4 regions of the Bradyrhizobium denitrificans genome follow, and region 1 is predicted to be linked to each of the others. Evidence: predicted binding sites of a transcription regulator. Region 1 holds the regulator's gene; each other region holds the start of a gene.
The links. The regulator PhoB, encoded in region 1, activates phosphate uptake and scavenging genes when phosphate is short. The targets are predictions, from matches to a motif close to TGTCATNNANCTGTCAT.
Positions count from the first base shown of each region.

Region 2: the regulator PhoB is predicted to act here: its motif matches at 4,776-4,792, upstream of HL671_RS14405 (DUF47 domain-containing protein).
Region 3: the regulator PhoB is predicted to act here: its motif matches at 5,004-5,020, upstream of HL671_RS32375 (Orn/Lys/Arg family decarboxylase).
Region 4: the regulator PhoB is predicted to act here: its motif matches at 2,100-2,116, upstream of phnC (phosphonate ABC transporter ATP-binding protein).

Region 1 is NZ_JABFDP010000027.1:24,588-32,557, reverse strand. Features, by position in the region: gene pstS (phosphate ABC transporter substrate-binding protein PstS) at 1-443, shown strand, start outside; gene pstC (phosphate ABC transporter permease subunit PstC) at 540-1,538, shown strand; gene pstA (phosphate ABC transporter permease PstA) at 1,542-2,417, shown strand; gene pstB (phosphate ABC transporter ATP-binding protein PstB) at 2,414-3,235, shown strand; gene phoU (phosphate signaling complex protein PhoU) at 3,269-3,985, shown strand; gene phoB (phosphate regulon transcriptional regulator PhoB) at 4,002-4,709, shown strand; gene HL671_RS27780 (trypsin-like serine protease) at 4,805-6,121, shown strand; gene HL671_RS27775 (HoxN/HupN/NixA family nickel/cobalt transporter) at 6,303-7,430, shown strand; gene HL671_RS27770 (NADH-quinone oxidoreductase subunit B family protein) at 7,445-7,970, shown strand, end outside.
Region 2 is NZ_JABFDP010000011.1:236,403-244,372, forward strand. Features, by position in the region: gene HL671_RS14380 (ABC transporter ATP-binding protein) at 19-774, shown strand; gene HL671_RS14385 (ABC transporter ATP-binding protein) at 767-1,513, shown strand; gene HL671_RS14390 (ABC transporter substrate-binding protein) at 1,557-2,780, shown strand; gene HL671_RS14395 (branched-chain amino acid ABC transporter permease) at 2,857-3,720, shown strand; gene HL671_RS14400 (branched-chain amino acid ABC transporter permease) at 3,722-4,690, shown strand; gene HL671_RS14405 (DUF47 domain-containing protein) at 4,834-5,478, shown strand; gene HL671_RS14410 (inorganic phosphate transporter) at 5,493-6,503, shown strand; gene HL671_RS14415 (peptide chain release factor 3) at 6,842-7,970, shown strand, end outside.
Region 3 is NZ_JABFDP010000037.1:6,983-14,952, reverse strand. Features, by position in the region: gene HL671_RS32405 (cobyric acid synthase) at 1-478, shown strand, start outside; gene cbiB (adenosylcobinamide-phosphate synthase CbiB) at 471-1,442, opposite strand; gene cobD (threonine-phosphate decarboxylase CobD) at 1,465-2,496, shown strand; gene HL671_RS32390 (adenosylcobinamide-GDP ribazoletransferase) at 2,493-3,212, opposite strand; gene HL671_RS32385 (histidine phosphatase family protein) at 3,209-3,802, opposite strand; gene cobT (nicotinate-nucleotide--dimethylbenzimidazole phosphoribosyltransferase) at 3,802-4,857, opposite strand; gene HL671_RS32375 (Orn/Lys/Arg family decarboxylase) at 5,065-7,422, shown strand; gene HL671_RS32370 (GNAT family N-acetyltransferase) at 7,431-7,970, shown strand, end outside.
Region 4 is NZ_JABFDP010000024.1:11,254-19,223, reverse strand. Features, by position in the region: gene phnE (phosphonate ABC transporter, permease protein PhnE) at 1-52, opposite strand, end outside; gene phnD (phosphonate ABC transporter substrate-binding protein) at 176-1,108, opposite strand; gene phnC (phosphonate ABC transporter ATP-binding protein) at 1,190-1,999, opposite strand; gene HL671_RS25715 (LbetaH domain-containing protein) at 2,172-2,834, shown strand; gene HL671_RS25710 (alpha-D-ribose 1-methylphosphonate 5-triphosphate diphosphatase) at 2,831-4,018, shown strand; gene HL671_RS25705 (DUF1045 domain-containing protein) at 4,026-4,727, shown strand; gene HL671_RS25700 (SDR family NAD(P)-dependent oxidoreductase) at 4,734-5,489, opposite strand; gene HL671_RS25695 (peroxiredoxin) at 6,177-6,731, shown strand; gene ahpD (alkylhydroperoxidase, AhpD family) at 6,734-7,279, shown strand; gene HL671_RS25685 (SEL1-like repeat protein) at 7,968-7,970, shown strand, end outside.

The sequences.
Region 1 (7,970 bases):
TCGGCGTCGGCGCCAAGGGCAATGAGGGCGTGTCGGGCAACATCAGCCAGACCAAGAACTCGATCGGCTATGTCGAGTATGCCTATGCCAAGCAGAACAAGCTGACCTACACCGCCATGGTCAACAAGGCCGGCAAGACCGTGCAGCCGACCGTCGAGGCCTTCCAGGCTGCGGCCGCCAACGCCGATTGGGCCAAGGCTCCCGGCTACTATGTGATTCTCGCCAACCAGCAGGGCGAAAAGTCCTGGCCGATGACGGCCGCGACCTTCATCCTGATGCACAAGGAGCCGACCGACAAGGCGGCCTCCGCCGAAGCCATCAAGTTCTTCAAGTGGTCGTTCGAGAAGGGCGACAAGATGGCTGAGGAGCTCGACTACATCCCGATGCCCGACAACGTCGTGAAGCTGATCGAGAAGACCTGGTCCTCGGACATCAAGAGCTGACGCCTTTCGCGCCAGAACCCCCTCTCCCGTCACCGGGAGAGGGGGCATGATCGGGGTTGAAGCGTGCTGAAAAAACAGGGGGCAGAATTGGCAGACATGGCGGTTCAAACCGAAGTCAGCGATATCGCGGCTGCTGCCGGGCCCTATGACCGGGCGCGCGCGCTGAGCGCCTTCAAGCTCGGTGACGTCACTTTCTATTGGATCACGCGGCTCGCGGCGATCTCGGTGCTGCTGATCCTCGGCGGCATTATCGTCTCGCTCATCATCGGCGCCTGGCCGGCGATGAAGGCCTACGGTTTTGAATTCCTCTGGACGCGGCGCTGGGCGCCGTCGGCGGATCCGCCGGTGCTGGGTGCGCTCGGCCCGATCTACGGCACGCTGGTCACGTCCTTCATCGCCATGTTGATCGCCATTCCGGTCGGTCTCGGCATCGCGATCTTCCTCACCGAGCTGTGCCCGCAATGGCTGCGCCGCCCGATCGGCATCGCGATCGAGCTGCTGGCCGGCATTCCCTCGATCATCTACGGCATGTGGGGCTTCTTCGTGCTGGGCCCGTTCCTGGCCTATAATTTCCAGCCGTTCATGATCAGCCTCTGCGCCAACATTCCGGTGCTGCAGGACATCTTCGCCGGCCCGCCATCCTATCTCAGCCTGTTCAATGCCTCGCTGATCCTGGCGATCATGGTGCTGCCCTTCATCACGGCGATCTCGGTCGACGTGTTCAAGACGGTGCCGCCTGTGCTGAAGGAGGCGGCCTATGGCGTCGGCTGCACCACCTGGGAGGTCGTGCGCAGCGTCGTCATTCCCTATACAAGGGTCGGCGTGATCGGCGGCATCATGCTGGCGCTCGGCCGGGCCCTCGGCGAGACCATGGCGGTGACCTTCATCATCGGCAACTCGTTCCGGATCTCGTCATCGATCTTTGCGCCGGGCACGACGATCTCGGCCGCGATCGCCTCCGAGTTCCAGGAGAGCGACGGTCTGCACCAGTCGAGCCTGATCCTGCTCGGTCTCTTGCTGTTCGTTCTGACATTCTTCGTGCTCGCGGCAGCCCGTCTGATGCTGATGCGGCTCGAGACCAAGGCGGGGAAATAGCTCATGACTGCCATTGACGCTCAGCCCAGTCCCGTCAATCCGATCTACACGCGCCGGCGCCGCACCGACATCGTGGTCCGTGGCCTTTGTTTTGCTGCCGCCGCGTTCGGCGTCACCTGGCTGGCGCTGATCCTGTTCACGCTGTTCTATAACGGTCTGGCCGGGCTCAGCCTGCAGGTCTTTACCGCTGATACGCCGCCGCCGGGATCGAGCGACGGCGGTCTGCGCAACGCCATCGTCGGCTCGATCATGATGACCATCATCGGCGTCGGCATCGGCGCGCCGCTCGGCCTGTTCGCCGGCACCTATCTCGCCGAATATGGCCGCAACGACCGCCTGACCTCGATAATCCGTTTCATCAACGACATCCTGCTGTCGGCGCCGTCGATCATCATCGGCCTGTTCATCTACGGTGCGGTCGTGGTGCCGATGGGCGGCTTCTCGGCGATCGCCGGCTCGCTGGCGCTGGCGGTGATCGTGATCCCCGTGGTGCTGAGAACCACCGAGGACATGCTGCTGCTGGTGCCCAATCCGCTGCGTGAGGCAGCCTCGGCGCTCGGCCTGCCGCGCTCGCTGGTGATCCGGCGGATCGCTTACCGCGCCGCGCGCTCCGGCCTCATCACCGGTGTGCTGCTGGCAACCGCCCGTGTCGCCGGCGAGACCGCGCCGCTGCTGTTCACCGCGCTGTCGAACCAGTTCTGGAGCATGAACCTCTCCAAGACGATGGCGAACCTGCCGGTGACCATCAACAACTTCGTCCAGAGCCCCTATGCCTACTGGAAACAGCTGGCCTGGAGCGGCGCCCTTCTGATCACCTTGACCGTGCTGGCCCTGAACATCGGTGCGCGCATCCTGGGCGCCGAGAGGAGCTCGAAATGACCGACATGTCCGTATCCGTGAGCAGCCCGACGGCCGCCATTCCCGCCAAGTCGCTGCCGGAGGCGCCGGCCAAGGTGATCGCGCGAAATCTGAACTTCTATTACGGCGATCATCACGCGCTGAAGAACATCAACCTGTCGCTCGGCACCAACCGCGTCACCGCGTTCATCGGTCCGTCCGGCTGCGGCAAGTCGACTTTGCTGCGCATCTTCAACCGGATGTACGATCTCTATCCGGGCCAGCGCGCCACCGGCCAGCTGATGCTGGACAGCACCAACATCCTCGATCCCAAGCTCGACCTGAACCTGCTGCGCGCCCGGGTCGGCATGGTGTTCCAGAAGCCGACGCCGTTCCCGATGACGATCTACGAGAACATCGCCTTCGGCATCCGCCTCTATGAGAAGATCTCGAAGTCCGAGATGGACGACCGGGTCGAGAAGGCGCTGCGCGGCGGCGCGCTGTGGAACGAGGTCAAGGACAAGCTCAACGCCTCCGGCCTGTCGCTGTCCGGCGGCCAGCAGCAGCGCCTGTGCATCGCGCGTACCGTGGCTGTCAGGCCCGAAGTGATCCTGTTCGACGAGCCTTGCTCGGCGCTCGATCCGATTTCGACCGCCAAGGTCGAGGAGCTGATCCAGGAACTCTCGGAGAACTATACGATCGCGATCGTCACGCATAACATGCAGCAGGCGGCGCGTGTCTCCGACAAGACCGCCTTCATGTATCTCGGCGAGTTGATCGAGTTCGACGACACCAGCAAGATCTTCACCTCGCCGAGCGATCGGCGGACCCAGGATTACATCACCGGCCGGTTCGGCTGACGCCGACAGCATCATTGCCTTCAGGAGATCATCATGGCCAGTGAACATACCGCCAAGGCGTTCGACAGCGATCTGCAGGATCTGACCCGGCTCGTGTCGGAGATGGGCGGTCTCGCCGAGCGGCTGATTGTCGACTCCGTCGACGCACTGGTTCGGCGTGACGTCGCGCTCGGCCAGAAGGTCGTCGCCGCCGATGCCGAGGTCGACAAGCTGCAGCGCATCATCGAGGAGCGCGCCGTGCTGACCATCGCGCGCCGGCAGCCGATGGCGGTCGACCTGCGTGAGATCGTCGGCGCGATGCGCGTCGCCACTGATCTTGAGCGCATCGGCGACCTCGCGAAGAACATCGGCAAGCGGGTTGCTGCGCTGGAAAGTGATTTCCATCCGCTCAAGCTGATCCGTGGCCTTGAGCACATGACGGATCTCGTGCAGTCGCAGGTCAAGTCGGTGCTGGATGCCTATGCGGCGCATGACCTGCCGGCTGCGATGGCGGTGTGGAAGGGCGACGAGGAGGTCGATGCCATCTGCACCTCGCTGTTCCGCGAGCTGCTGACCTACATGATGGAAGATCCGCGCAACATCTCGTTCTGCATCCATCTGATGTTCTGCGCCAAGAATATCGAGCGGATGGGCGACCACGCGACCAATATCGCGGAGACGGTGTTCTACATGATCGAGGGCCAGGCGATGGTCGACAAGCGTCCGAAGGGCGACATGACGAGCTTCGCCACCACGGTCCCCGGCAACTGAGAGAGACTCGTTCGATATGACTGCGCGCATCCTGGTGGTGGAAGATGAAGAGGCGCTGACCACGCTCCTGCGCTATAATCTGGAGACCGAGGGCTACGAGGTCGAGACCGTGGGGCGGGGCGACGAGGCCGACACGCGGCTGAAGGAGCGCGTTCCCGATCTCGTGGTGCTCGACTGGATGCTGCCGGGCCTGTCCGGCATCGAACTGTGCCGCCGGTTGCGGACGCGGCCCGAGACCAAGCAGCTGCCGATCATCATGCTGACGGCGCGCGGCGAGGAGAGCGAGCGCGTGCGCGGTCTGGCGACCGGGGCGGACGACTATATCGTCAAGCCGTTCTCGGTCCCTGAGCTGCTGGCGCGGGTGAAGGGTCTGCTGCGGCGGGCGAGCCCGGAGCGGCTGGCGACGGTGCTGTCCTATGGGGACATCGAGCTCGACCGCGAGAAGCGCCGGGTGGCGCGCTCGGGCCGGCCGATCGATCTCGGCCCGACCGAATACCGCCTGCTCGAATTCTTCCTCGAGCATCCGGGCCGCGTGTTCAGCCGTGAGCAGTTGCTCGACAGTGTCTGGGGCCGGGATATCTATATCGACGAGCGCACGGTGGACGTCCATATCGGCCGCCTGCGCAAGCTGCTCAATCCCGGCCGCGAGCAGGATCCGATCCGCACGGTGCGCGGCGCCGGCTATGCGCTCGACGACCGCTTCGCCAAGAGCGAGCAGGCGTAAGCGCGGGGCAGCCGTTTTGCGCGCGGCCATGGGGCTGCCGTCTTGATCCGGTCTGCTGGTCTCCCCATCATGATGACCGGGATGCCGCGGACGCGATGATCAGGACAATTGCTCTCGTCTTAGCCGTGTGGCTCGCCGCCATTGTGCCCGGTTCGGCCGCCGAACTCGAGGAGGCCGTGGCCGCGGCGGCCAATGGCCAGCACGCCATGGCGATGCGGCGGCTGATGCCGCTGGCGGCCAAAGGCGATGCGCGGGCGCAGTTCGATGTCGGCTTCATGCAGGCGTTCGGCTGGGGTGTGCCGCGCAACCCTGCCGAGGCGATGGCCTGGTACCGGAAGGCGGCGGATCAGGGCCTCGCCGTCGCGCAGCATTATCTCGGCGTCGTCTATTACAATGGGGAAGGCGTCGCCCGCGATCATGGCGAAGCCAGCCGATGGTTTTCTCGCGCCGCGGCCCAGGGCTTCGCCCAGTCGCAATATATGCTCGGCCTGATGATGCTCGACGGGCGGGTGGTCGCGCAGGATGTCGTGCAGGGCTATGCCTGGCTGGTCATGGCGGGGCGAAATGGCGTGCGGTCCGCGGGCCGCGAGGTCCAGCGTGTCGCGTTGAGTGAGGCGCAGCGGCGACAGGCGGAGCAGGCCATCGCGGCCTGGCGGCCCAAGCCGGAAGCGGCCGATTCAGGCATTGCCAATCCGCGGCCCGAGCAACTGCTCGGGCTCGACCGGCACATCGGCGAGGTCGTGGATCCCACGGCGTGGCCGGCATCATCGATCGGCGTCGTCACCGTGGCCCAATACAGCACGGGCGGTTCGTGCACGGGCACGCTGGTGGCGCCGCGCCTGGTGCTCACGGCCGCGCATTGCGTCTTCAACGGCGTCGCCCAGGTCAGTCCCGGCAACGTCCACTTCCTGGCCGGCATGAACAAGGGCACGCCGGCAGCCTCGTCGATTGCCGACAAGCTGATCGTGGCGCCCGACTTCGCGCCGATCCAGCACGACAAATGGTCGCTTGACCGCTCGCGCGTCGATTGGGCCCTGATCGTCCTGAAGGATGCGCTGCCGTCGCGGCCGGTGGCGGTCACAGCGCTCACGCGCGAGCAACTTGCGGCTGCGACGGCGGCCGGGACGATTTCGGAGATCGGCTACGGCCAGGAGCGGCGTTATTCGCCGACCGGACAGCGCAATTGCAGCGCCGGCATGACTGAGGATGCTCGGCTGCTGACGGTGCATTGCTTGGCGAATTTCGGCTATTCGGGCTCGCCGATCCTGGCCGAGATCGGCGGCGAGACGGTCGTCGTCGGCATCTTCTCGGCGTTCCATGAGGAGACCCGGCTGATGTTCGCCGCGCCGGCCAGCGGGTTCGAGGCCGCTGTCAGGCGCGAGATCGCGGCGCAAAGCGCCTCGGTCCGGTGAGGCGGGGGCAAGCGAAGGTCTTCAGCGGCTGGTCATTGTTTGTGCGTGACCGGACAGCGGATTGCCACAGAGGCTGGCCGATCCAGGCGAGACGGGGGGTGAACGGCGCGAATTCGGCCTGATCTGGGCCGGGCGGAGCAAGGCTTGCCAATTGGCGCGAGACTTGCTCTCCTGCCTGAGTATGACGATTTTCCCAATTGATCATCCCCAGCCTCCGCGCGCAGCGCCGGCCTGGCTGCAGACCGCGGGCGGCCGCAATGTCGCGCTGCTGGCCGGTCTCGTGCTCGCCAACGCGCTTGCCTGGGCCTGGGCGTTTGCGCTCTATGCCGACCGTCCCGCCATCGTCGGCACGGCCATGCTGGCCTGGCTACTTGGATTGCGCCATGCGGTTGACGCCGACCACATCGCTGCGATCGACAACGTGGTCCGCAAGCTGGTGCAGGAGGGGGACACGCCGCGCGCTGCGGGTCTCTATTTCGCGCTCGGACATTCGAGCGTCGTCGTCATCGCCACCATTATCGTCAGCCTGGTCGCCGGCGCCGATCTGTTGAGCGGGGACAGCGCAATTCGGGCGATCGGTGGTGCCATCGGCACCTCGGTTTCGGCCGGCTTCCTGCTGCTGATCGCATTCGCGAACCTCGTTCTGTTCGTCAATCTGTGGCGGCGCCCGGCAGTGTCGCAGCAGTCCGAAATGGCAGACACGGCAAATGCAGGGCGGGGCGTTCTCATTCGTCTGCTGCGTCCTGTGCTGCGCCTCGTGGACCGCGCCTGGCACATGTATCCGCTCGGGTTCCTGTTCGGCCTCGGCTTCGATACCGCGAGCGAGATCGGTCTCCTCAGCCTTTCTGCGACCGAAGCAGCGCGCGGCGCGAGCCTCGCCCATGTGCTGGTGTTCCCGGCGTTGTTCGCTGCGGCGATGGCGACCGTCGATACGGCCGACAGCATGCTGATGGTCGGAGCCTATCGTTGGGCGCTGACGGATCCCGCGCGCAAGCGACGCTACAATCTGGTGATCACCGGAACGTCGGTCGCGATCGCGCTGGTGATCGGCGGCGTCGAGGCGGTGACGTTGCTGGCGCCACGGCTTGGCGCTCAGGGCGGCTGGACGGATGTCGCGGTGGCGCTGGGCGATGACATCGGCAATCTCGGGATCGTCGCGGTCGGCCTGTTCGGACTGATCTGGGCCGGCGCCGTGCTGCTCGGCCGTCGTCGTGGCTCCGAGCGCAGGCCGTGCGACGCGCTTGCCAGTACTCACGCTGCGGCGTTAAACCCGAGAGCACCACCAGGCGGAATGCCCGGCGCGAAATAGCAGCGGAACCCACGATGGTCGGCGCGGAGGGAATGACCAGGATGTTGTGGCTGCAGGGCGCGAGCTGCGGCGGCTGCACCATGTCCATTCTGGAAAGCGGCGCCTCCGGCTGGTTCGACGAACTGCGCCAGTCCGGCATCGATCTGGTGTGGCATCCCTCCGTCAGCGAGGAGACCGGCGAGGAAGCCGCGGAACTGCTCGAGGCCATCCGCGACGGGCGCGAGCGGCTCGATCTGCTGGTGCTCGAAGGCTCGGTCGCCCGGGGCCCTAACCTGAGCGGCCGCTTCAACATGCTGGCGGGCACCAACCGCTCAATCTATCATTGGCTGCTCGATCTCGCCCCGCTGGCCGACTATGTCGTCGCGGTCGGCAGCTGCGCGGCTTATGGCGGCATTCCCGCGGCCGGCATCAACCCGACCGATGCGGTCGGGTTGCAGTTCGAGGGGAGCGACGTCGGCGGCGCGCTAGGGGCGGGTTTCCGCTCGAAGCGCGGGTTGCCGGTGATCAATGTCGCCGGCTGCGCGCCACACCCCGGCTGGA
Region 2 (7,970 bases), on a different contig from region 1:
CGGCTGGGGGGATTCTGTTTGGCTGAAGAGTTCATTCTCGAAACCCACGGATTGACGAAGGAATTCGCGGGGTTCTTTGCCGTTCGCGATGTTTCGCTCAAGATACGCCGGGGCACCATTCACGCGCTGATCGGTCCCAACGGGGCCGGCAAGACCACGTGCTTCAATCTTCTGACCAAGTTCCTGCGCCCTTCAGCGGGCAAGATTCTCTATAAGGGGCAGGACATTACGGCCGTGGCGCCGGCCGATGTGGCGCGTCTCGGCCTGGTCCGCTCGTTCCAGATCTCGGCGGTGTTTCCACATCTGACCGCGCTGGAGAACGTGCGCGTCGCCCTGCAACGCCAGCATGGCTCGTCATTCGACTTCTGGCGCTCCAAGAGCGTGCTGAACCGCTTCAATGCCCGGGCGCTGGAGCTGCTCAACGATGTCGGCCTGAGCGAGTTCGCGAATATTCCGGCGGTCGAAATGCCGTATGGACGCAAGCGCGCGTTGGAGATCGCGACCACTCTGGCGCTCGATCCGGAGATGATGCTGCTGGACGAGCCGATGGCCGGCATGGGCCATGAGGACATCGACAAGATCGCCGCGCTGATCAAGCGCATCTCGGCCAAATACACGATCCTGATGGTCGAGCATAATCTGAGCGTCGTCGCCAACCTGTCCGACACCATCACGGTGCTGACCCGCGGCCAGGTGCTGACCGAGGGACCGTATTCCGAGCTCGCGAAGGATGAGCGCGTCAAGGAAGCCTATCTGGGAGCCGGACATGCCTGAGGTGATGACGGCTGCAAAGCCAGGGCAGGCGGCTGCCACCAGCACCATTCTCGATGTGAAAAATCTCGAGAGCTGGTACGGCGAATCCCACATTCTCCACGGCATGAACTTCACGGTGAATGCCGGCGAGGTCGTCACCTTGCTCGGGCGCAACGGCGCCGGCAAGACCACGACCTTGAAGTCGATCATGGGGATCATCGGCAAGCGCACCGGCTCGGTGCAGTTCAACGGCCAGCAGCTGATCCGCATGACTTCGGACCGAATCGCGCGGCTCGGCATCGCGCTATGTCCGGAGGAGCGCGGCATCTTCGCGAGCCTCGACGTCCGCGAGAACCTGCTGCTGCCGCCGGTGGTGCGGCCGGGCGGGCTCACGCTCGACCAGATCTTCGAGCTGTTTCCGAATTTGAAGGAGCGGCTGAAGAGCCAGGGCACCAAGCTGTCGGGAGGCGAGCAGCAGATGCTGGCGATCGCGCGCATCCTGCGCACCGGCGCGAGCTTCCTGATGCTGGACGAGCCGACCGAAGGCCTCGCGCCGGTCATCATCCAGCAGATCGGCCACACCATCGCGCGGCTGAAGAAGGAGGGGTTCACGATCCTCCTGGTCGAGCAGAACTTCCGTTTCGCCTCGACCGTCGCCGACCGCTATTATGTCGTCGAGCACGGCAAGGTCATCGACGGTTTCGCCAATGCCGATCTCGCCGCCAACATGGACAAGCTTCATACTTACCTCGGCGTCTGACCGGCGCTGGGACCGTTTCTTGGAACATTCTGGAAAGTTGGAAATGAAAAACAGATTCATCGCGTCATTGCTGCTGGGAACGGCGCTCAGCTTCGCGGCGGGCAGCATCGCCTCGGCCGGCGACAAGACCGTCAAGATCGGCGCGCTGTCCGACCAGTCCGGCCTGTATTCGGATCTCGGCGGCCCCGGCTCGACCTTGGCGACGCAGATGGCCATCGAGGATTCCGGGCTCGCGGGCAAGGGCTGGAAGATCGATGTGATCTCCGGCGACCATCAGAACAAGCCGGATATCGGCACCTCGATCGCGCGGCAATGGTTCGACGTCGACAAGGTCGACATCATCGTCGACGTGCCGAATTCGGGCGTGGCGCTGGCGGTCAACAACGTCGTCAAGGAGAAGAACGGCGTCTACATCAATTCGGGGGCCGCGACCTCCGACCTCACCAATGCGCAGTGCTCGCCCAACACGGTGCACTGGACCTATGACACCTACATGCTGGCGCACACCACCGGCCAGGCGCTGGTCAAGGCGGGCGGCACCAGTTGGTTCTTCCTGACCGCCGACTATGCATTCGGCGCGGCGCTGGAGCGCGACACCACGGCGGTCGTGACCGCCAATGGCGGCAAGGTGATCGGCGGCGTCAAGCACCCGCTCAACACCTCCGACTTCTCGTCCTTCCTGCTGCAGGCGCAGTCCTCGGGCGCCAAGGTCATCGGCCTCGCCAATGCCGGCGGCGACACCACCAACTCGATCAAGCAGGCGGCCGAGTTCGGCATCACCAAGGGCGGCCAGAAGCTTGCCGCGCTGCTGCTGTTCCTGACCGACGTCAAGTCGATCGGGCTCGACATCGCGCAGGGCCTCAATTTCACCGAAACCTTCTACTGGGACATGAACGACCAGACCCGCGCCTTCTCGGAGCGCTTTGCCAAGCGGATGAAGAACGGTGCGCCGCCGACCATGGTGCAGGCCGGCGTCTATGCGGGCCTCCTGCATTACTTCAAGGCGCTGGAGGCGCTCGGCGAGAACCCCCATGACGGCGTCAAGATCGTCGAGAAGATGAAGTCGATCCCGACCGAGGATGCGCTGTTCGGCAAGGGCGAGATCCAGCCCAATGGCCGCACCATCCACACCGCCTATTTGTTCGAGGTCAAGAAACCGTCCGAGTCCAAGGCGCCGTGGGATCTCTACAAGCTGGTCGGCTCGGTGCCGGGCGACCAGGCCTTCACGCCGCTCGACAAGAGTGCGTGCGCCCTGTTGAAGAAGTGAGCCGCTGCAGCCCCGGCGGTCCGCTGCCGGGGCTGCTCGTCCTTTAGGAAACGCCGAGAGAAGACAGAACAAGACGATGCAGGCCCTCTACGCACAGCTCCTGGTCGGACTGATCAACGGCTCGTTCTACGCGCTGCTCAGTCTCGGGCTTGCCGTCATCTTCGGCATGCTCAACATCATCAATTTCGCCCATGGCGCGCTCTACATGATGGGCGCGTTCTGCGCCTATTTCCTGCTGAACCTCGGCGGCATCAACTATTGGTGGGCGCTGCTGCTGGCGCCGATCATCGTCGGCATCTTCGGCATGATCCTGGAGCGCACGCTGCTGCAGTGGCTGACCGGGCTCGACCACCTCTACGGCCTGCTGCTGACCTTCGGCATCGCGCTGATCGTGCAGGGCCTGTTCCAGAACTATTTCGGCTCCTCGGGCCTGCCTTACGCGATCCCCGATCAGCTGCGCGGCGGCATGAATCTCGGCTTCATGTTCCTGCCGATCTATCGCGGCTGGGTCGTGGTGTTCTCGCTGATCGTGTGCCTGGCGACCTGGTTCCTGATCGAGCGCACGCGGCTTGGCGCCTATCTGCGCGCGGCCACTGAAAATCCGACCCTGGTGCGCGCCTTCGGCGTCAACGTGCCGCGCATGATCACGCTCACTTACGGCCTTGGCGTTGGCCTCGCCGCGCTCGCCGGCGTGTTGTCGGCGCCGATCAACCAGGTCCGGCCGCTGATGGGCGCCGACCTGATCATCGTCGTGTTCGCGGTGGTCGTGATCGGCGGCATGGGCTCGATCATGGGCTCGATCATCACCGGCTTCGCGCTCGGCGTGATCGAGGGACTGACCAAATATTTCTATCCCGAGGCTTCCAACACCGTGGTCTTCGTTCTGATGGTCCTGGTGCTCCTGGTGAAGCCGACGGGTCTGACCGGACGGGCGGCCTGACATGACATCGATCACCGACGAGACCCTGCCGATCACGCCGCGCGCGATGCGCGACGAGATGATCGTGTTCGTCATCATGGCCGCGCTGCTCGCCATCGTGCCGTTTACCGGGCTATACCCGTTCTTCGTGATGCAGGCGCTGTGCTTTGCGCTGCTGGCCTGCGCCTTCAATCTGCTGATCGGCTATGGCGGGCTGCTGTCGTTCGGCCACGCGATGTTCCTGGGCACCGCCGGCTATTGCAGCGCGCATGCGCTGAAGGTCTGGGGCCTGCCGCCGGAGCTCGGCATCCTCACCGGCATCGCCGGCGCCTTCGTGCTGTCGGTTGTCACCGGCTACATTTCGATCCGCCGCCAGGGCATCTACTTCTCGATGATCACCCTGGCGCTGTCGCAGCTGCTGTACTTCGTCTATCTGCAGACGCCGTTCACCCATGGCGAGGACGGCATCCAGGGCATCCCGCAGGGCAGGCTGTTCGGCTTCATCGACCTGTCGAAGCCCACCACGCTGTATTACGTCGTGCTGGTCGGCTTCCTCGCCGGCTTCCTGCTGATCTTCCGCACCATCAACTCGCCGTTCGGCGAGGTGCTGAAGGCGATCCGCGAGAACGAGCAGCGCGCGATCTCTCTCGGCTACAAGACCGACCAGTACAAGCTGCTGGCCTATATCCTGTCCGGCACCATCGCCGGCTTTGCCGGCGCGCTGAAGGTGTTCGTGGCCCAGAACGCCTCGCTCACCGACGTGCATTGGTCGATGTCGGGCGAGATCGTGCTGATGACCCTGGTCGGCGGTCTTGGGACCGTGTTCGGTCCGGTCGTCGGCGCCTTCGTGATCATCGCCATGCAGCAATATCTGGCCGGCTTCGGGCAGTGGGTGACCGTCATCCAGGGCGTCATCTTCGTCGCCTGCGTGCTCACCTTCCGCCGCGGGGTGGTCGGGGAAATCGCCCATCTGTTCAAGCGATCCCTCTAAGTCATTGATTTGTTGGGGTAACGCCGAAAAGGCAGAAAGCGGTGGATGATCCGGCCGCCGCTTCTGCTGTGACGCGATCCGGAGTATGACACTTCTGTGACGGGCCGGCCCCGGCCCGTTTCGGAATCGATGGATCTCGTCCCATGCTGAACTGGTTTCGTGCCGTCCTCCCGCGGGAGGAGCGGTTTTTCGATTTGTTCGCCCGCCACAACAAGGTGGTGATCCAGGGCGCGCATGCGCTGCAGGACATGCTCAAGGGCGGCGACGACATTCTGGTGCATTGCCAGCGGGTCAGCCAGTTCGAGAACGAGGCCGACAACATCACCCGCGAAGTGCTGACCGCCGTCCGCCGCACTTTCATCACCCCGTTCGACCGCGGCGACATCAAGAACCTGATCACCTCGATGGACGATGCCATCGACCAGATGCAGCAGACGTCCAAGGCCGTGGTGCTGTTCGAGGTCAAGGAGTTCGAGCCGACGATGCGGGAGATGGGCACCTTGCTGGTCGACTGCGCCAACCTGATCGGGCGCGCGCTGCCGCTGTTGCAGGCGATCGGCCAGAACGTGCCGATGATCACTGCGATCACCGAGGAGATGACCAAGCTCGAGGGCCGCGTCGACGACCTTCACGACATCGGGCTGAAAGAGCTGTTCCTCAAGCACCGCAACGCCAACACCATGGACTTCATCGTCGGCGCGGAGATCTACGATCATCTGGAGAAGGTCGCCGACCGCTTCGACGACGTCGCCAACGAGATCAATTCGATCATGATCGAACAGGTCTAGGGTAGGGTCGCGCCGTGGACGCTCATCTCGGCCTTCCGATCCTGGTCGGCCTCATCGCCGTCGCGCTCGCCTTCGACTTCCTGAACGGCCTGCACGACGCCGCCAACTCGATCGCGACCATCGTCTCGACCCGCGTGCTCCGGCCGCAATATGCGGTGTTCTGGGCCGCGTTCTTCAATTTCGTGGCCTTCGGCGTCTTCGGCCTGCACGTCGCCCAGACCATCGGCACCGGCATCATCGATCCCGCGATCGTCGACGCGCAGGTGATCTTTGCCGCGCTGGTCGGGGCCATCGTCTGGAACCTCGTGACCTGGGCCGCCGGAATCCCGTCGTCGAGCTCGCACGCGCTGATCGGCGGGCTGGTCGGGGCAGGGGTGGCCAAGGCCGGCATCTCGGCCACGGTCTGGAGCGGGCTATCGAAGACAGTGCTGGCGATCGTGCTGTCGCCGCTGGTCGGACTGATCCTGGCGATGATCCTGGTCGCGATCGTGTCCTGGGCCTCGGTCCGCTCGACGCCGTTCGCAGTCGACCGCGCCTTCCGCATCCTGCAATTCGCCTCCGCCTCGCTGTACTCGCTCGGCCATGGCGGCAATGACGCGCAGAAGACGATGGGCATCATCGCCGTGCTGTTGTACTCGCAGGGCCATCTCGGCGAGCATTTCACGGTTCCGTTCTGGGTCGTGCTGTCGTGCCAGGCGGCGATGGCGCTGGGCACCCTGATGGGCGGCTGGCGGATCGTCCGCACCATGGGTCTGCGCATCACCAAGCTGAACCCGATGCAGGGCTTCTGCGCCGAGACCGGCGGCGCCATCACCCTGTTCCTGGCGACCTTCCTCGGCGTGCCCGTCTCCACCACCCACACCATCACCGGCGCCATCGTCGGCGTCGGCGCCGCCCGCCGCGCCTCGGCGGTGCGCTGGAACGTGGCCGGATCGATCGTCTACGCCTGGATTTTCACGATTCCGGCCTCCGCCATCGTCTCGGCGCTGGCCTTCTGGCTGGTGTCGGTGCTCCGGCACGGGTGACTGGATGGGAGTGCCTTCCTAAGGGCGTTGGGGCTCATGGTTCGAGACGCGCCGCAACGGCGGCGCTCCTCACCATGCGGTTGAAGGGGGAATCTGGTCGCGAAGACCTCGCCGCGCGTTTCAGACCTCGTCCTGAGGAGCCCGCCACAGCCGGGCGTCTCGAAGGACGGCCGCGGGCGGGGTGCCAGCGCCGGAGCTATCCCGTCGGCCGCCCGGTTAACTCCCCGGTTGGAGTTGCGGTGCAAAACGCCTATATGGAGGGCGCGCGGCGGCATTGATCCCGCGCGTTTCCCACGACATCGCCCGCTCTCTGGCCCCGAAACGACGCCTGCCGCCTCATGTCCGATACCGCCGTCACGACCGAACAGCCCGCCCGCACCGCCTTGTCCGACGAGGTGGCGCGCCGGCGCACCTTCGCCATCATCTCGCATCCGGACGCCGGCAAGACCACGCTGACCGAGAAACTCCTGCTGTTCGGCGGCGCCATCAACCTTGCCGGCCAGGTCAAGGCCAAGGGCGAGCGCCGCAACACCCGCTCGGACTGGATGAAGATCGAGCGCGAGCGCGGCATCTCCGTCGTGACCTCGGTGATGACCTTTGAGTTCGAGGGGCTCGTGTTCAATCTCTTGGACACGCCGGGCCACGAAGACTTCAGCGAGGATACTTACCGCACGCTCACCGCAGTCGACTCCGCCGTCATGGTGATCGACGCCGCCAAGGGCATCGAAGCGCGCACGCGAAAACTGTTCGAGGTGTGCCGCCTGCGCGACATCCCGATCATCACCTTCATCAACAAGATGGACCGCGAGAGCCGCGACACCTTCGATCTCCTCGACGAGATCGAGAAGACGCTGGCGCTCGACACCACGCCGATGACCTGGCCGGTCGGCCGCGGCCGCGACTTCATCGGCACCTATGACATCCGCGACGGCGGCGTGCGTCTGCTCGAAGGCGGCGGCGCCAAGACCGGCGCCGCGCAGCAGATCGAGATCTCCGAGCTCGGCAAGATCAACGCCAATCTCGACATGAGCCAGATCACTGACGAACTGGAGCTGGTCAGGGAGGCCTGCAAGCCGTTCGAGCTGGATGCGTTCCGCGAGGGCCATCTGACGCCGGTCTATTTCGGCAGCGCGCTGCGCAATTTCGGCGTCGGCGATCTCCTGGAAGGCCTCGGCCGCTATGCGCCGTCGCCGCGCGCGCAGGAATCCAACCTGCGCAAGGTCGATGCCGCCGAGCCGCGCATGAGCGCCTTCGTCTTCAAGATCCAGGCGAACATGGACCCGAACCACCGCGACCGCATCGCCTTCGCACGGCTGTGCTCGGGCAAGCTCAACCGCGGCATGAAGGCGAAGCTGGTGCGCACCGGCAAGACCATGCCGCTGTCGAGCCCGCAATTCTTCTTCGCCCAGGACCGCTCGGTGGCGGACGAAGCCTTCGCCGGCGACGTCGTCGGCATTCCCAATCATG
Region 3 (7,970 bases), on a different contig from region 1:
CGGCGGCTATCAGATGCTGGGGCGAATGATCAGCGATCCCGACGGACATGAAGGCGCGCCGGGCGCGGTCGCGGGACTTGGGCTGCTCGACATCGAAACGACACTGACAGGCGACAAGGCGCTGCGCGACGTCGAGGGCAGATTGACTCAAGATGAGGCGCCCTTCCGCGGCTACGAGATGCATATCGGCCGCACCGACGGGCCCGCCGCACAACACCCCTTCCTCGTGTTCTCCGACGGCCGCCGCGATGGGGCCGTTGCGGCTGGCGGCCAGATCGCCGGCTGCTATGTGCATGGCCTGTTCGCCGATGACCACCTGCGCGCGCATTGGCTGCGCGGTCTCGGCACCACCGCAAGCGGCCTGTCCTATGACGCCGATGTCGATGCGACCCTGGATGCGCTCGCGGCACATCTCGAACGCTACATCGATATCGACCGCATTATGGATCTCGCGCGCGTGCCGCGTGCGATCACATGATCGCGGCGAGGGCCAGCGCAGCGACGACGATGCCCTGGATCAGGCACGCGGTCCGATAAAGCCGGAGGGCCTGCCTGATATCGCCCGCATTCAAAGCCGACCGGCCCTGGCCCATCCATGCATCCGCGACCGTTTCACCGTCATAGACGCGCGGCCCCGCCAGCCGCAGCCCCAACGCACCGGCCATTGCGGCTTCTGGCCAGCCAGCATTGGGCGAATGATGCTTGGAGGCATCGCGTCCGACCATCTGCAGCGCGGCACGCCAGGACGCTCCGGGAACGACCGCCGCCGCACCGGCAAGCCACACCGCCGACAACCGGGACGCCGGCAAATTGATGAGATCGTCGAGCCGCGCCGCCGCCCAGCCGAAGGCGCGGTGACGCTCGGAGAGATGACCGATCATGCTGTCGGCGGTGTTGATCGCCTTGTAGATCAGGATGCAAGGGAGCCCGCCGACCGCAAGCCAGAACAGCGGCGCAACGATTCCATCCGAAAAATTCTCGGCGAGGCTCTCGATCGCGGCGCGCGCCACGCCGGCTTCATCCAGCCGCTCGGGATCACGCCCGACGATCATCGCCACCGTGCGGCGACCGCCGTCGAGCCCCTCTTTCTCCAATCCTTCAGCAACCGCAGCGACATGCGCATCGAGGCTGCGCTGGGCCAGCAGGCTGCTCGCCGATACGGCCAGGATGATCGTTGCCGCCGGCTCCCCGAACACGGCCTGCGTGGCCGATGTCGCGGCCAGGCCAATCGCCATCATCCCCAGGACCAGCAGAGCGACCAGTGCGATGCCGCGCGCCCGGCGCACCGCGAAGCGTGCGTCGGCCCCGTTCCAGCGGCGGTCAGCCCATGCTATCAGCGCGCCGATCCACATCACCGGATGACCGATCCGCTGCAACAGGATTTGGGGATAACCGACGACAGCCTCGATGAGGAGCGCCGCGAGCGCGAGTGAGACGAACATCGCTCTCCGCTGAAGGACAGACATGGACGACAGAGCGACTAGCACGCAGCAGACCCCGCCGGAAGCGATCGTTCACGGCGGCGATCTCGATGCCATCAGCCGTCGCTACCCCGATGCGCCGCGCCCCTGGATCGACCTGTCCACCGGCATCAATCCCGTGCCCTACCCGGTGCCACCGATCCCGCCCGCCTCGTGGCAACGCTTGCCGGCCGCCTCCGAGGAACGCGCGCTCCGCGCGACGGCCACCGCGCGCTATGGCGTGGACGCGCCTGAGCAAATCGTGGCCGCTCCCGGCACACAGGCGCTGCTGCAGATCCTGCCGCGGCTGCGCCCGTGCTCGACCGTCACCGTGCTCGCGCCGACCTATGAGGAGCACGCGCGGTGCTGGCGCGGCGGTGGCCATCACGTCAGCCTGACCGACGATGTCGGCAGACTGGCCGACGCCGATGTGGCGGTGGTGGTGAATCCCAATAATCCGACCGGGCGGCTGCTGGCGCGCGAGACGCTAGTCAGCCTGGCCGCCACCCTGCGTCGCCGGGATGGCCTGCTGATCGTCGACGAAGCCTTCATCGACCTCTATCCCGCCAACGCGAGCCTTGCGACGGACCTGCCGCCGGCGACGATCGTGCTGCGCTCGTTCGGCAAGGTCTATGGTCTTGCCGGCGTGCGGCTGGGATTTGCGATCAGCGCCGAGGACATCGCACAGCAGCTGCGCGAGCAGCTCGGGCCGTGGGCGGTGTCGGGAGCTGCGCTCGCCATCGGGATGGCCGCACTGGCCGATGAAGCGTGGCTGCACCAGACACGCGCCCGCTTGGTCAAGGACTGCGCGCGCATCGACGGGCTGCTGTCCAAGGCCGGTTGCGTCGCCATCGGCGGCACGCCGTTGTTCCGGCTGGTCGCCTCGACCGGCGCGACTGACATCGCCGAACGGCTGGCCCGCCGCGGCATCCATGTCAGACGCTTCCCGGCGCAGCCGAACTGGCTGCGCTTCGGGCTCCCCGGTGATGAAGCCGCGTGGCAGCGCCTGACTCAGGCGCTCGGCGACGCCGGCTAGCCCAGCACGCAAGCGGCGAGCAGCAGCGTCTCCGTCACCTCGATGCTGGCGCCGTGACAGTCGCCGGTGATGCCGCCGAGCCGCCATTGCCAATAGACTGCGACGGCCGGGATGAGTGCGATGGCAAGCAAGCTCGGGACGGCGCCGGCAAGCGCGCCGATCGCCAGGACGACGCTCCATCCAGCAATGACATTCCAGCCGGCGCGGTTCGACACGCTCGCACCCAGCCCCGGCTTCAACGACACCAGCATCTTGCTCCAGACCAACGTGCCCAGGCGCGCCCAGGCCGGGATCAGCAGAAGCGCCCAGCCGGTCGGCCCCGTCGCCAGCTCGGCGAGCAGCACCAGCTTGGCGGCGATCTGCAGGCTGATGGCCACCACCGCGAAGCTGCCGGCATGAGGATCGCCCAGCACAGCGATGAAGCGCTCGGGCTTGCCATGCGCGGCGCCGAACGCGTCGGCGACATCGCCGAGACCGTCGAGATGCAGCGCGCCTGTGATCCAGATCCAGGCGACGACCACGGCCAGCGCGACGATCCATGGATCGGCGCTTTGGAAAATCCGGGCGATCAGGGCCAGGCACGCGCCGATCACCAGCCCTGCGGCCGGAAACCACGGCGATGCCCGTGCGAGATCGTCCGGCCGGGACTCGACGACGCGCGGCGTCGGCAGACGCGTCATGAACTGCAATGCGATCCAGAAGTCACGCAAACTCATGGCTGGATGATCTCGACGATTTCGCCCCAGGGCGCGCCGTCCGCCCCCCGCCCGGCTTCGAGCGTGATGCGGGTGCCAAGCTGAATCCGCAAGCTCCACAGCTGAGGCAAGGGCCAGCCGAGCAAATGCGATAGCGCGGCACGGATGGCACCGCCATGGCTGACCACCAGAACCGGTGCCGCCCCTGAATGGGTCAGAACACGCTCGACGGCGCGCGCGACCCGCGCCTGCAGGTCGGCCCAGCTCTCGCCCTCGGGCGCCGCAACTGCGGGATCGGCGTAGAACGCCGCCAGCAAGTCGGCTCCGCGGGCCTCGGCGGCAATGTCCCTGCGCCTCCGTCCGTCCCAGCGGCCGAAGTGAAGCTCGCGCCAATCGCCATCGATCTCCAGCGTACAGCCGGTTCGCCGCGCATAGTCCTCGGCGGCCGCACGCGCGCGTGCCAAGGGCGAACTCACGACGCGGCGCCACATCCGGCTCTCGGTCTGCCGCCCGACCTGATCCCAGCCGTCATCCGTGAGCGGCGGGTCGGTGCGGCCGTCGAGATAACCGTCGCGCCCGGTCGAGCCGTGCCGCAGCAGATCGATCCGCATCACGCGTCGCGTCCCGAGACGGCAGCCTCCGCGAAGGTGGCCATGCCGTTATGCAGCGCGCAGGCGAGCCGGATGATCGGCAGCGCGGTGGCGGCGCCGGAGGCCTCCCCGAGCCTGAGGTCGAGATCGATCAAAGGATGGGCGCCGAGCGCGTCGAGCACCAGCGCATGACCGCGCTCGGCCGAGCGGTGCGAGAACAGTAGCCAGGTACGGCACGACGGATTGAGCCTGACCGCCGCGAGCGCCGCGACCGAGACGATGAAGCCATCGACCAGCACTGGCCAACGCCGCTGCGCGGCAGCGATCATGGCGCCGGCCATTGCGATGATCTCGAAGCCGCCGACGGCGGCCAGGATATCCGCCACCGCCGCGTCCGATGTCAGTCCATGCCGCGCCAGGGCTGCGACAATGACGGCGGCCTTCTTGGCGCGCCCATCGGCGTCGAGACCCGTGCCGCTGCCGACGATGTCGACCGGCGCGCAGGACAATAGCGCGGCGGCGATCGCGGCGGCTGATGTCGTGTTGCCGATCCCCATCTCGCCGAAGATGACGAGCTGCGGCTGATGATCGGCCTGCCGCGCCAGCGCGCGGCGCCCGGCATCGCAGGCGAAGGCCACCTCCTCCGGCGTGAGCGCCTGCGCGACACTGAAGTCGCGCGTGCCGCGGCGCGTCTTGTCGGCCACCACGCCGGGAACGGCATCGCTCGCCAGCGTGCCAACGTCGACCACCTCGAGCGGGCAGTTGAGATGACGCGCGAGCACCGCAATCGCCGCGCCTCCACCGGCAAAGTTGCGAAGCATCTGCACTGTGACCTCCGGCGGATAGGCCGAGACCCCCTGCGCCGCGATCCCGTGATCGCCGGCGAACAGCACGACGGGCGCCCGGTCGGCACCTGGGTAGTCCGTCGCCTGCAGCGCCGCCAGCTCGACAGCCACCTCCTCCAGCCGGCCAAGCGCACCGAGCGGCTTGGTCAGCTGCGCCTGGCGCGCCATGGCCGCCTGCCGATGGCTCTCGGACGGCGCGGCACAATCGAGGGAGATCCAGTCAGGGAGCACGATGGGTCCTTTCGGGTCGCTCAAGCGTTGGACGATTGCCACTGCGACAGGGTCAAGACAAGCGCCAGGGCGCCATCGCGCCTCAAGGTGCAGAATACGAACAAAGCGAGGCCATCGGCAGAACCGTCACCCGGAGACGGCCCGATTGTCATCCCATTGTCATCGAAGCCGTCGACAGGTGGCTGCCCACCCAGCCGAAAGACTCTCATGGAATACTTCCGCCGCTTCACCTTCCTGTTCGCCGCGCCCGTGTTCGAGACCGACGATCTCGCCGGCCTGCGCTTCAACCAGATCATCGAGGAGATCCAGCGCTCGGGCTTCGAGGTCGTGCGCGCCCGCAAGCTGGAGGATGCCGAGATCGCGGTGCAGACCGATGCCGCGATCGGCTGCATGGTGGTGGACTGGGGCAAGAAGGGGCTGGAGGGCAAGACGGCGGCCCTGATCAACCTGATGCGGCGGCGCGGCCTGGACTTCCCGATCATCCTCTTGATTCGCCGCAAGCGGTTCGAGGACCTCCCGGTCGAGGTGCTCGACTTCATCGACGGCTACGTGTTCCTGTCCGAGGAAACGCCGGCGTTCATCGCCAAGAACCTGATCAGCCGGCTGAAGCAATATGCCGAGACCTTGAAGACGCCGTTCTTCGGCACGCTGGTCGACTATGCCGAGGAAGGCAACCAGCTCTGGACCTGCCCCGGCCATAATGGCGGCGTGTTCTATAGCCGCAGCCCGATCGGCCGGATCTTCGTCGAGCATCTCGGCGAAGCCGTGTTCCGCGACGATCTCGACAATTCCGTGCTCGATCTCGGCGACCTGCTGACCCATGAGGGTCCGGCGCTGCGCGCGCAGAAGGAAGCGGCGCAGATCTTCGGCGCCGAGAAGACCTATTTCGTCCTCAACGGCACCTCGACCTCCAACAAGGTGGTACTGGGCGCGCTGGTGACCGACGGCGACCTCGTGCTGTTCGACCGCAACAATCACAAGGCCGCCCATCATGGCGCGCTGCTGATCTCCGGCGGCGTTCCGGTCTATGTTCCCACCGTCCGCAATGCCTGGGGGCTGATCGGGCCGATGCGCTGGGATCTGCTCGACGAGGAGCAGTTGCGGCAGCAGATCCGCAACAACCCGCTGGTGAAGGACCCCGAGGCCTGGCGCAAGGAACGGCCGTTCCGCGTCGCCATTGTCGAGCAGTGCACCTATGACGGCACGATCCACAGCGCCGAGATGATCCTGCAGCGCATCGGTCATCTCTGCGACTACATTATGTTCGACGAGGCCTGGGCGGGCTTCATGAAATTCCACCCGCTCTATGCCGGCCGGTTCGCCATGGGACTTGCCGAGCTCGGGCCCGACGCCCCCGGCATCATCGCCACGCAATCGACCCACAAGCAGCTCGCGAGCTTCTCGCAGGCGTCGCAGATCCACATCAAGGATCGCCACATCAAGGGTCAGCGCCGCCGAGTCGAGCATCGCCGCTTCAACGAAAGCTTCATGCAGCACGCCTCGACGTCGCCGTTCTATCCGCTGTTCGCCTCCCTCGACGTCGGCGCGCAGATGATGAAGGGCCGCTCCGGCGAAGTCCTGTGGGACGACACGATCCGGCTCGGGATCGAATTGCGCAAGAAGATCAGGGCGATGCGCCGGGAATTCGAGGAAAAGGAGAAGGATCCGGCGCGGCGCTGGTTCTTCGAGCCGTTCGTGCCCGACCGGGTGTCGATCCCTGACGCCGCCAGCCCGGGCGGGCGGCATGACGTGGCCTGGGAGGCGATCTCGACCGACCAACTCGCGACCGACGCCGCGCTGTGGCAGCTCGCGCCGGGCGAAGCATGGCACGGCTTTCCGGATCTCGCGCCCGGCTTCGCCATGACCGATCCGAACAAGCTCACGCTGCTCACGCCGGGCTTCGACCGCACCACCGGCGGCTACGCCGACCACGGCATCCCGGCGCCGATCGTCGCGCAATATCTGCGCGAGAACCGCATCGTGGCCGAGAAAAATGACCTCAACTCGCTGCTCTTCCTGTTGACCCCCGGCGTCGAGGCCAGCAAGGCCGGCACCCTGATCAGCGGGCTCGTCGCCTTCAAGCGGCTGCACGACGACAACGTGCTGCTGGAGGACGCCATTCCCGAGTTCACCCGGCGCCGCTTCGGCCGCTACGGCAAGGTGCGGCTGCGCGACCTCTGCGGCGAGATGCACCGGTTCTACCGCGAGGCCGAGGTGAGCGCGCTGCAAGCCAGGCAGTTCCAGCCGCAGCATCTGCCGGAGATCGCGATGTCGCCGCGCGAGGCGGCGCGTGCGCTGATGCGCAACGAGGTCGATTATCTGCCAATCGCCCAGATCGACGGACGCATCGCGACGACGCCCTTCGTGGTGTATCCCCCGGGCATTGCCACCATCGTCCCGGGCGAGCGGCTGTCCGACCGCGCCCGGCCGATGATCGATTACCTCAAGATGTTCGAACGCGCCTTCAACACGTTTCCGGGCTTCGACGTCGAGATTCAGGGATTGTACAAGGAGATCGACGAAGCTGGCCGGATTCGGCTCCATACCTATGTTTGCGCAGAGTAATTCGAACGATGGACAATCCCGCGACCGTGCTCGACGCCGAACCGCCGGTGCTGGTCCGGCCGTCGCGCGACGAGGATGTCGAGGCCATGCTGGCGATCTACCGGCGGCACATTCGCCGGGGCGTCGAGGACAGCGCCGCCAATTCCGGCTCGCCCGAACCTGACGATCTCAAGCAGCGGCGCAAGAACCTGCGCAACCACCGCCTGCCACATCTGGTCGCGACGTTCCGCGGCGAGGTGGTGGGTTATGCCTATGTCGTGCAGTTCAGGAAGCGGCCTGCTTACCGTTTCGCGGTCAAGCACTCGATCTATGTCCATCATGAGCATCTCGGCCGCGGCGTCGGCCGGCTGTTGATGCAGGCGCTGATCGACGCGTCCGCCGCCGCGGGATATCGGCAGATGATCGGCTATATCGATGCCGACAACACGGCCTCGCTCGGCATCCACGAACGGTTCGGCTTTGTCCGCGTCGGCCTGCTGCCCGGGGTCGCCTACCGCTACGGCCGATGGTCCGATACGGTCATGGTCCAGCGCTCGCTCGGCCCCGGC
Region 4 (7,970 bases), on a different contig from region 1:
CGTTCAGAGCCGCAAGTTGCTGGCTCGGCAGGATCGAAACGGCGACCGCCATCGGAGTTGTGCTGCTTCCGGTTCGGATGTGTCAGACGTGGGTTGACAAAGCTTGCTCGACCAACCTTGCGCAAGACAAGAGCCGGGTCTGTCCGACCCGGCTCTTGCTGGCATGATGTGTCGATCAGGAGGCCTTCTTGCGCAGGCTGTCGACGAACTTGATCAGGTCGATGGTGCCGTCCCAGTCCTTGGTCGTAGCTGGATTGAAGCCCTTCCGCTGGCCGTCGAACAGACGATCGTAGGCCGCCTTGTCCTTGGCTGGAGCTTCGAAGAAGGCCTTGGCGATCGCCTGCTTGGCGTCTTCGGGCAGGTCCGAGCTGTAGGCGTAGGGACCATTGATGATCGGCGCGGACTTGTAGATGATGCGGAAATCGTCCTTCTTCATCGGCGAACCATCGGCGTTCTTCAGCATGCCCTTGGTCAGCATCTGCGCCAGCGTCGAGTCGTTATCGCTGGTCCACTGGTTCGCCGCGACGTCGACGGTGCCCTGCGCCAGCGCCAGGATCGCATTCTCGTGGCTGCCGGTGAACACGACCTTGCCGAAATAGCCATCGGCATTGGTGATGCCCATCTTGTTCAGCTCGAAACGCGGCACGTTGTTGCCGGAGGTCGAGTTAGGATCGACCAGGCCGAGATTCTTGCCCTTGAGGTCCTCGACCTTCTGATAGGGACTGTTGGCCTTGACGAAGAACACAGAGTAGTAACCGGTGCTGCCGTCGCCATTGATGTCGTTGGCGAAGGCGTCGATCTTGACACCAGTCAGCCGGGCGCGGGCGAACGAGGCCGAGCCATAACTTGCGATGTGGATATTGCCGGCGCGCTGCCCCTCGATCACGGCTGCATAGTCGTTGGCGATGCGCAGCGTGACCTTGGTACCGAGTTCCTTGGATAGATAGTTCACGAACGGCGTCCACCGCTCAGTCACACCGGACGCATTCTCTGCCGGAATGATAGCAAAGGTCAGCTCTGGATACTTCGCCCTCCAATCTTCAGCGGAGGCCGAAGCGGTGAACGCCAGCGCAGCGACGCCCGCGAGAACGATGCGACGATTGATCATGAATTGCCCTCTTGTTGCAGTAAATAACAGACCTCGTCCTCAGCACCTGCGGAGATCCAAGGTCGCAGAAAATTCCTGTCGTCAGGCCACGGCGGCTTCGCCGAGCGCCGGCACGGTTGCCGCCGGCGCCGGATGAGCCGCTCCCATGACCTCGTCAGCCTCGAGGTCGTAGAGTTCGCGCGCAATCTGCGCCGTCAGGGCCGCGGGCACATCGTCGAAAACGACCCGCCCCGTGGCCATGCCGATCAGGCGATCGCAATAGCTCCGCGCCAGATCCAGCGAATGCAGATTGCAGATCACGGTGATGCCGAAATGCTTGTTGATGCGCAGCAGCGCATCCATCACGATCTTGGTATTGCGCGGATCGAGCGAGGCAATCGGCTCGTCGGCAAGAATGATCTCAGGATTCTGGACCAGAGCGCGCGCGATCGCGACACGCTGTTGCTGGCCACCGGACAATTGATCGGCGCGCTGCGCGGCAAGCGCAGCCATGTCGAACTGCTCAAGGGCCGACAGTGCCATGGCGACGTCCTCCGCCGGCCAGAGCTGTGCCAGCGAGCGCCACGACGGAATCTCGGCCAGCCGCCCCATCAGCACGTTGGTCAGCACGTCGAGCCGGCCGACGAGATTGAACTGTTGAAAGATCATGGCGGAGCGTGCGCGCCACTGCCGCAACTCGCGACCACGCAGCGCGGTCACGTCGAGGTCCTTGAAGAGGACGCGCCCGGAGGTCACCGGGCTCAGGCGATTGATCGAGCGCAGCAGGGTCGACTTGCCGGCCCCCGATCGGCCGATCACGCCGACAAAACTGCCGGGAGCAATAGAGAATGATGCGTTGTCGACCGCGGCTTTCGTGCCGAAGCGGCACGTCAGGCCATCCACCACCAGCATAGAATTCTCCAGACGCCTCGCTTTGTCGCTATCGCTAGCGTCCGGATTCTACAGATATGTGACAGTCACGCTGCGCTGCGACGATCATCCACACATCCGGCGTCATGCGGCTGTCACGCACTCGTCATAATGAGGCATCATCCACCGCAAGGTACCGCACACAGAGCGCGAGATGGCCGGCAAATCACTTTCGACCGAACCAACTGTTGATCCCTCGGCCAAGCTCCAGGACGTGAAGCTCGGCATCTATTGCGAGGTCGGCGCCCGCACCATCCTGCAGGAGGTGACGTTGGGCGACTATTCCTACGTCGTGAACGACTCCCAGATCACCTACACGACGATCGGCAAGTTCTGCTCGATCGCGGCAATGACCCGGATCAATCCCGGCAATCACCCGATGCACCGCGCGACCCAGGCCCACTTCACCTATCGCGCCAGCGCGTATTTTCCCGGCGAGGCCGATGATGCGGAGTTCTTCACGTGGCGCCGGGAACATCACGTCGAGATCGGCCATGACGTCTGGATCGGGCATGGCGCAATCGTGCTGCCTGGGCGCAACATCGGCACCGGCGCCGTGGTCGCTGCGGGAGCCGTGGTCACCAAGGATGTGCCGGCCTATACGATCGTCGCCGGCAACCCGGCCCGGCCGATCAAGCGTCGTTTTCCGGTCGAGGTCGAACAGCGTCTGATGGATCTCGCTTGGTGGGATTGGGACCACGCGGCGCTGCGCCGGGCGCTGCCTGATTTCCGGCGGCTCGAGATCAGCGCCTTCCTGGACAAATATGAAGCCGCTCTCGACGGCGGCCGCGCGCTGCGGCAGAGTGCCGCCCCATGACCGACATCTCGATTTCCAACGGCCGTTGCCTGATCGGCTCCGACCTCGTCGAAGCATCGCTGCTCGTCGCCAACGGCGAGATCGCTGCGATCGATCCCCGCCGCCCGCCATCGGGCATGGCACTCGACGCGCGCGGACTGACCGTGCTGCCCGGCATTGTCGACATCCACGGCGATGCCTTCGAGCGGCAGATGATGCCGCGCGCCGGCGTCGATTTTCCGATCGACGTGGCCCTGATCGACAGCGACCGGCAGGCGGTCAGCAACGGCATCACGACAGTGTTTCATGCCACGACCTGGTCGTGGGAGCCGGGCCTGCGCAGCGCCGGAAATGCGCGTCGCCTGCTCGAGGCGATCGAAAGCCTGCGGTCGCGGCTTGCCGCGGACACCCGCTTCCATCTGCGCCACGAGACCTACAATCTCGACGATGAGGACGAGATCCGCCAATTGCTCGCGGCGCGGCGCATCGACCTGTTCGCCTTCAACGACCACATGGACTCGACGGTCGCGAGCCTCGAAAAGCCGCACAAACGCCAGCGTATGGTCGACCGCACCGGCCTGTCCGGCGATGATTTCGACCGCCTCGTCACGCGCATCGCATCGCGCGGTGACGCCGTTCCGACGTCCATTGCCCGGTTGGCGGAAGCCGCGCGCGCGGCCGGCGTGCGGATGTTGTCGCATGACGACGATAGCCCGGAGATGCGCAAGGCGTTTCGCTGCCAGGGCGTGACGATCGCCGAATTTCCGGTCAATGAAGCGACGGCGCGCGAGGCTGCCGGCGGCGGCGATGCGATCGTCTTCGGCGCGCCCAATGTGGTCCGCGGCGGCAGCCATACCGGCTGGACCAAGGCGAGCGACATGATCGCCAAGGGCCTGTGCTCGGTGCTGGCGTCGGACTATTATTATCCGGCACCCCTGCTCGCCGCGTATCGCCTCGCGGCCGACGGCATCTGTCCGTTGCCACGCGCCTGGGAGCTGATCTCGGCCGGCCCGGCCCGAGCGGCAGGCTTGTCCGATCGCGGATCCCTCGCGGAAGGCTTGCGCGCGGATATCATCCTCATTGACGACAGCGACGCGTTGCGTCCGCGTGTCGTGGCCGTGGTGGCATCGGGACGCCTGGTCTACCTGACCGAGGCCGCTCGCCTCCACGCCGTCGCCGTGCCGCGCGCGGTCGCGGCGGAGTGAGCCACCGATGACAGGCTTCCCGCGCTACGCGATCTACTACACGCCACCGGCCGACACGGCACTGAGTGCGTTCGGGGCCGACCTACTCGGCTACGACGCCTGGACCGGCCGCGATCGTCCTTGTCCGGACGACGTCGTCAACGACGTCCCGGACTGGGCCGAGCTCACCGCCGACGCGCGCAAATACGGCTTTCACGCGACGCTGAAGGCGCCGTTCAGTCTGGCCGAGACGCGCAGCGAGCGCGAATTGTGCGACGCCTGCGCCGGCTTCGCTGCGGCTCCAAGAACGGTTCCGATGATCCGGCCGGTGGTGGACGCGATCAGCGGCTTCGTTGCCGTCATTCCGGGCGAAGTCTCGCCGGCCCTGCAGGATTTCGCCGCTGAATGCGTGCGCGCCTTCGAACCGTTTCGCGCGGCCATGACCGCGGAGGATCGCGCGCGCCGCAAGCCAGAGCTGCTCTCGCCGCAGCAGCGCGCGCACCTCGATCGCTGGGGCTATCCCTACGTCATGGACGATTTTCGGTTTCACATGACGCTGACGTGCCGCCTGTCCGACGAACGGCGCCGACCGATCCTCAGCATGCTGCAAGCGCGCTACGCGGCGCTCGGCATCACCTCGCTGGCGATCGACAGGATTGCGCTATTCTGTCAGCCGACCCCGCGCAGCCGTTTCAGCATCCTTGCAAGCTGGCGGATCGCGGACCGATGATTGCGCTCACACCGCCTTGGTCAGGGCACCATCGATAATGAGGTTGGTTCCCGAAATCCGGCTCGCCAACGGACTGGCCAACATCACTACGCCGAAAGCCACCTCCTCCGCAGTTCCCATGCGACCGGTCGGGTTCAGGCCCATCGCCGTCTTGAACAGATCAGGCGAGCCGTTCTCGATGTTTTGCCAGATGCCGCCTTCGAAGTAGGTGTTGCCGGGCGACACGGCATTGACCCGAATGCCCTTGCCGACGAGCTGATGCGCGAGCCCCTTCGCGTAATGCAGCAAGGCGCCCTTGATCGCACCATAGGATCCCGCGGCAAAATCGACTTCAAATCCGGAGACGCTGGAGATGATGATGATCGAGGCCGATGGCGACTTTTCCAAATAGGGGATGGCCGCCGCGACCGCATTGACGGTATGCATCATGTCGGTGCGGAAGGATTTCTCCCAGGTCTCCGGCGTATCACCGACGGCGAGCGCGCTCACATTGCAGACCAGGCAGTCGATGCTGTCGAACGCCTTGGCGGCGCCATCGACCCAGCCCTTGAGCGCGACGGGATCGGCGACATCGATGCCCTGCCCCCAGGCCTTTCCACCGCTGCCCGTGAGCTTCGTCACCACCGCGCCGACCGCCTCGGCATCGCGCCCGCAGATGGCGACGTTCGCGCCCTCAGCGGCAAACAGCTCCGCAATCGCGCGCCCGATGCCTTTGCTGCCACCGGTCACCAGCACGCTTTTGCCGGTCAGCCCGAGATCCATGATGCTCTCCCCTACGGCTTCACGCCCGTCTGCGAGCTCGATCATCATGGCCGGCGCGCACGGCACCGATGACCAACCGGGAGCTGTGCGCCTCGACGACCAAGCGACATGATGACCAAGCGAAAACTTGCGAGGAGGTTACGGTCCCGGGATGCCGCAGCAAGGCGAAATAACAGACGCGAACTGCTGAAAAAGCTGACGCTGTGAGAATGTACGTCTGTGCCGGCCTCACGCTGCCCAGGCGTTGTCGTCTTGCTGCCCTTCGACGAACCGCTTTGCCCATGGGTGCATCGCAGAACGCGGTCGTCACACGAATCGGCTGAGCGTCGCCGCACAAAGAAGATGCAGCAGCGCCGCGGCGACCGCGCACCGCTTTTCAAGGCCCAGCATGTCGAGCCCGACGGCCTTTCCAGCTCGCTTGTGTCAATTCTCGTTTGTGGCTCGGCTTCCCCACGCGCTCCAGATGCACGGTGCATCTTCGTCCCGTTGTCACGAATCGAACGCTGCGCGGTGGATCGGCCGGCCTCTCAGACGGTCTCGAACAATATCGGCATTCGCAATTGCAGCATCAGCAATGCAGCATGTCGACTTTCCGACAACGCATTGATGTTGATAGTGAATGGCATATCGCTTGCAATGCACAATACGCCTCGCTATTGCAGCGCAGAAATTTCTTTGGAGTGCCACATGCTCGGAATTGGAAGTAAGCTGCCCTCGTTCGAAATCGTCGGCGTGAAGCCCGGTTTCCAGCTTCATGAGGAGAAGGGCGAAAGCGCCTTCGAGACCCTGACCGAAACCAGCTTTCCTGGAAAGTGGAAGGTCATCTTCTTCTACCCGAAGGACTTCACCTTCGTCTGCCCGACGGAGATCGCCGAGTTCGCTCGGCTGGCAAAGGACTTCGAAGACCGCGACGCCGTCGTGCTCGGCGGCTCCACGGACAACGAGTTCTGCAAGCTGGCCTGGCGCCGTGACCACAAGGACCTTCACAAGCTGCCGATCTGGCAGTTTGCCGACACCAAGGGGTCGCTGGTCGACGGTCTCGGCGTGCGCTCGCCCGACGGCGTGGCCTATCGCTACACATTCGTGGTCGATCCCGACAACACCATTCAGCACGTCTATGCGACCAATCTGAACGTGGGCCGCGCGCCGAAGGACACGCTGCGGGTGCTCGACGCGTTGCAGACCGACGAGCTCTGCCCCTGCAATCGCGAGGTCGGCGGCGCCACTCTGAAGGTCGCCTGACCGTGTCCATCGAGCAGCTCAAGGAGCAGATTCCGGATTTCGCCAAGGACGTCAGGCTGAACCTGTCGTCGATGGCGTCGGACGAGAGCCTGTCCCCGCAGGCCAAATACGGCCTGTTCGTTGCCTGCGCGATCGCCACCCGCAACCCGACCGTGACAGCGGCGCTGGAAGCGGTGGCGGCGGCACATCTGTCGGCGGCGGCATTGACCGCCGCCAAGACGGCCGCCGCGCTGATGGCCATGAACAACGTGTATTACCGGTTTGTGCATCTCGCCACGAACAAGGAATACGCGACGATGCCGGCGCGGCTGCGCATGAATGCGATCGCCAATCCGGGCGTCGACAAGGCCGATTTCGAGCTCTGGTCGCTGGCGGTGTCGGCGATCAACGGCTGCGGGACCTGCATCGATGCCCATGAAAGGGTTCTGAAGGAGGCCGGCGTCAGCGCGGCGTCGATCCAGGCCGCGGTCCGCTTCGCGGCCATCATTCAGTCGGTCGCCGTCGCAATCGAGGCAGCGGCTGTCACCGTGCCGTTAGCGGCCGAATAGAAAACGATCGACATGTGATTGCGGCCGGCATCGTTCGGCCGCATTTGCTTTGGACAACTCGCTCAATAGTTGTGGCGTAAATTCATTCCGTGGTGCGGTTGGCGCCCATGCTAACCGCCTGTCGTCCCGCCCGCACGCGCATCGTGGCGGCACCATGATACTTCAGGCACCGTTCTCGCCTCGGGTAGACATCAACATAAATTCGCGTACAGCGTGTGTTTTGACAATGGGCCTGGCCGGGAAATTTCCACGGAATAGCCTTACCCGCTCACCCTTCCCGCCAAGAACATTGATCAGCTTAGGGGCCAAGCAACCCCGATTGTGACCAGCGCGCGCAAAATGGGTGGCGCGCATCGCGGAAGGAAACTGATCTGCCAGTCCCGGCAGAAGCGTTGGCGATATCGCGGCTCGCCTGGTGATGCTAGCTCGGTTGGATCACGCGCGCCTGACGCCCTGAAGATCTCTTCCGCGACGCGGGTCGTGGAAGACAGGAGGCCTAGTAATGAGTGCTCCAGTTCAGAATGAACCGGCCAAGCCGACTCCGCCTTGGGCCAATGAGGAGCTCCGGAAATACGCTCCGCGGCGACATCAGAGCGATGGGGGACTGCCTGTCCAGGACTCGAGCCCCTTCAGCCCGCTGCCGTCCCATCTGGTCGCACGGCAGAACGCCCTGACCGCGACACCGAGCGTG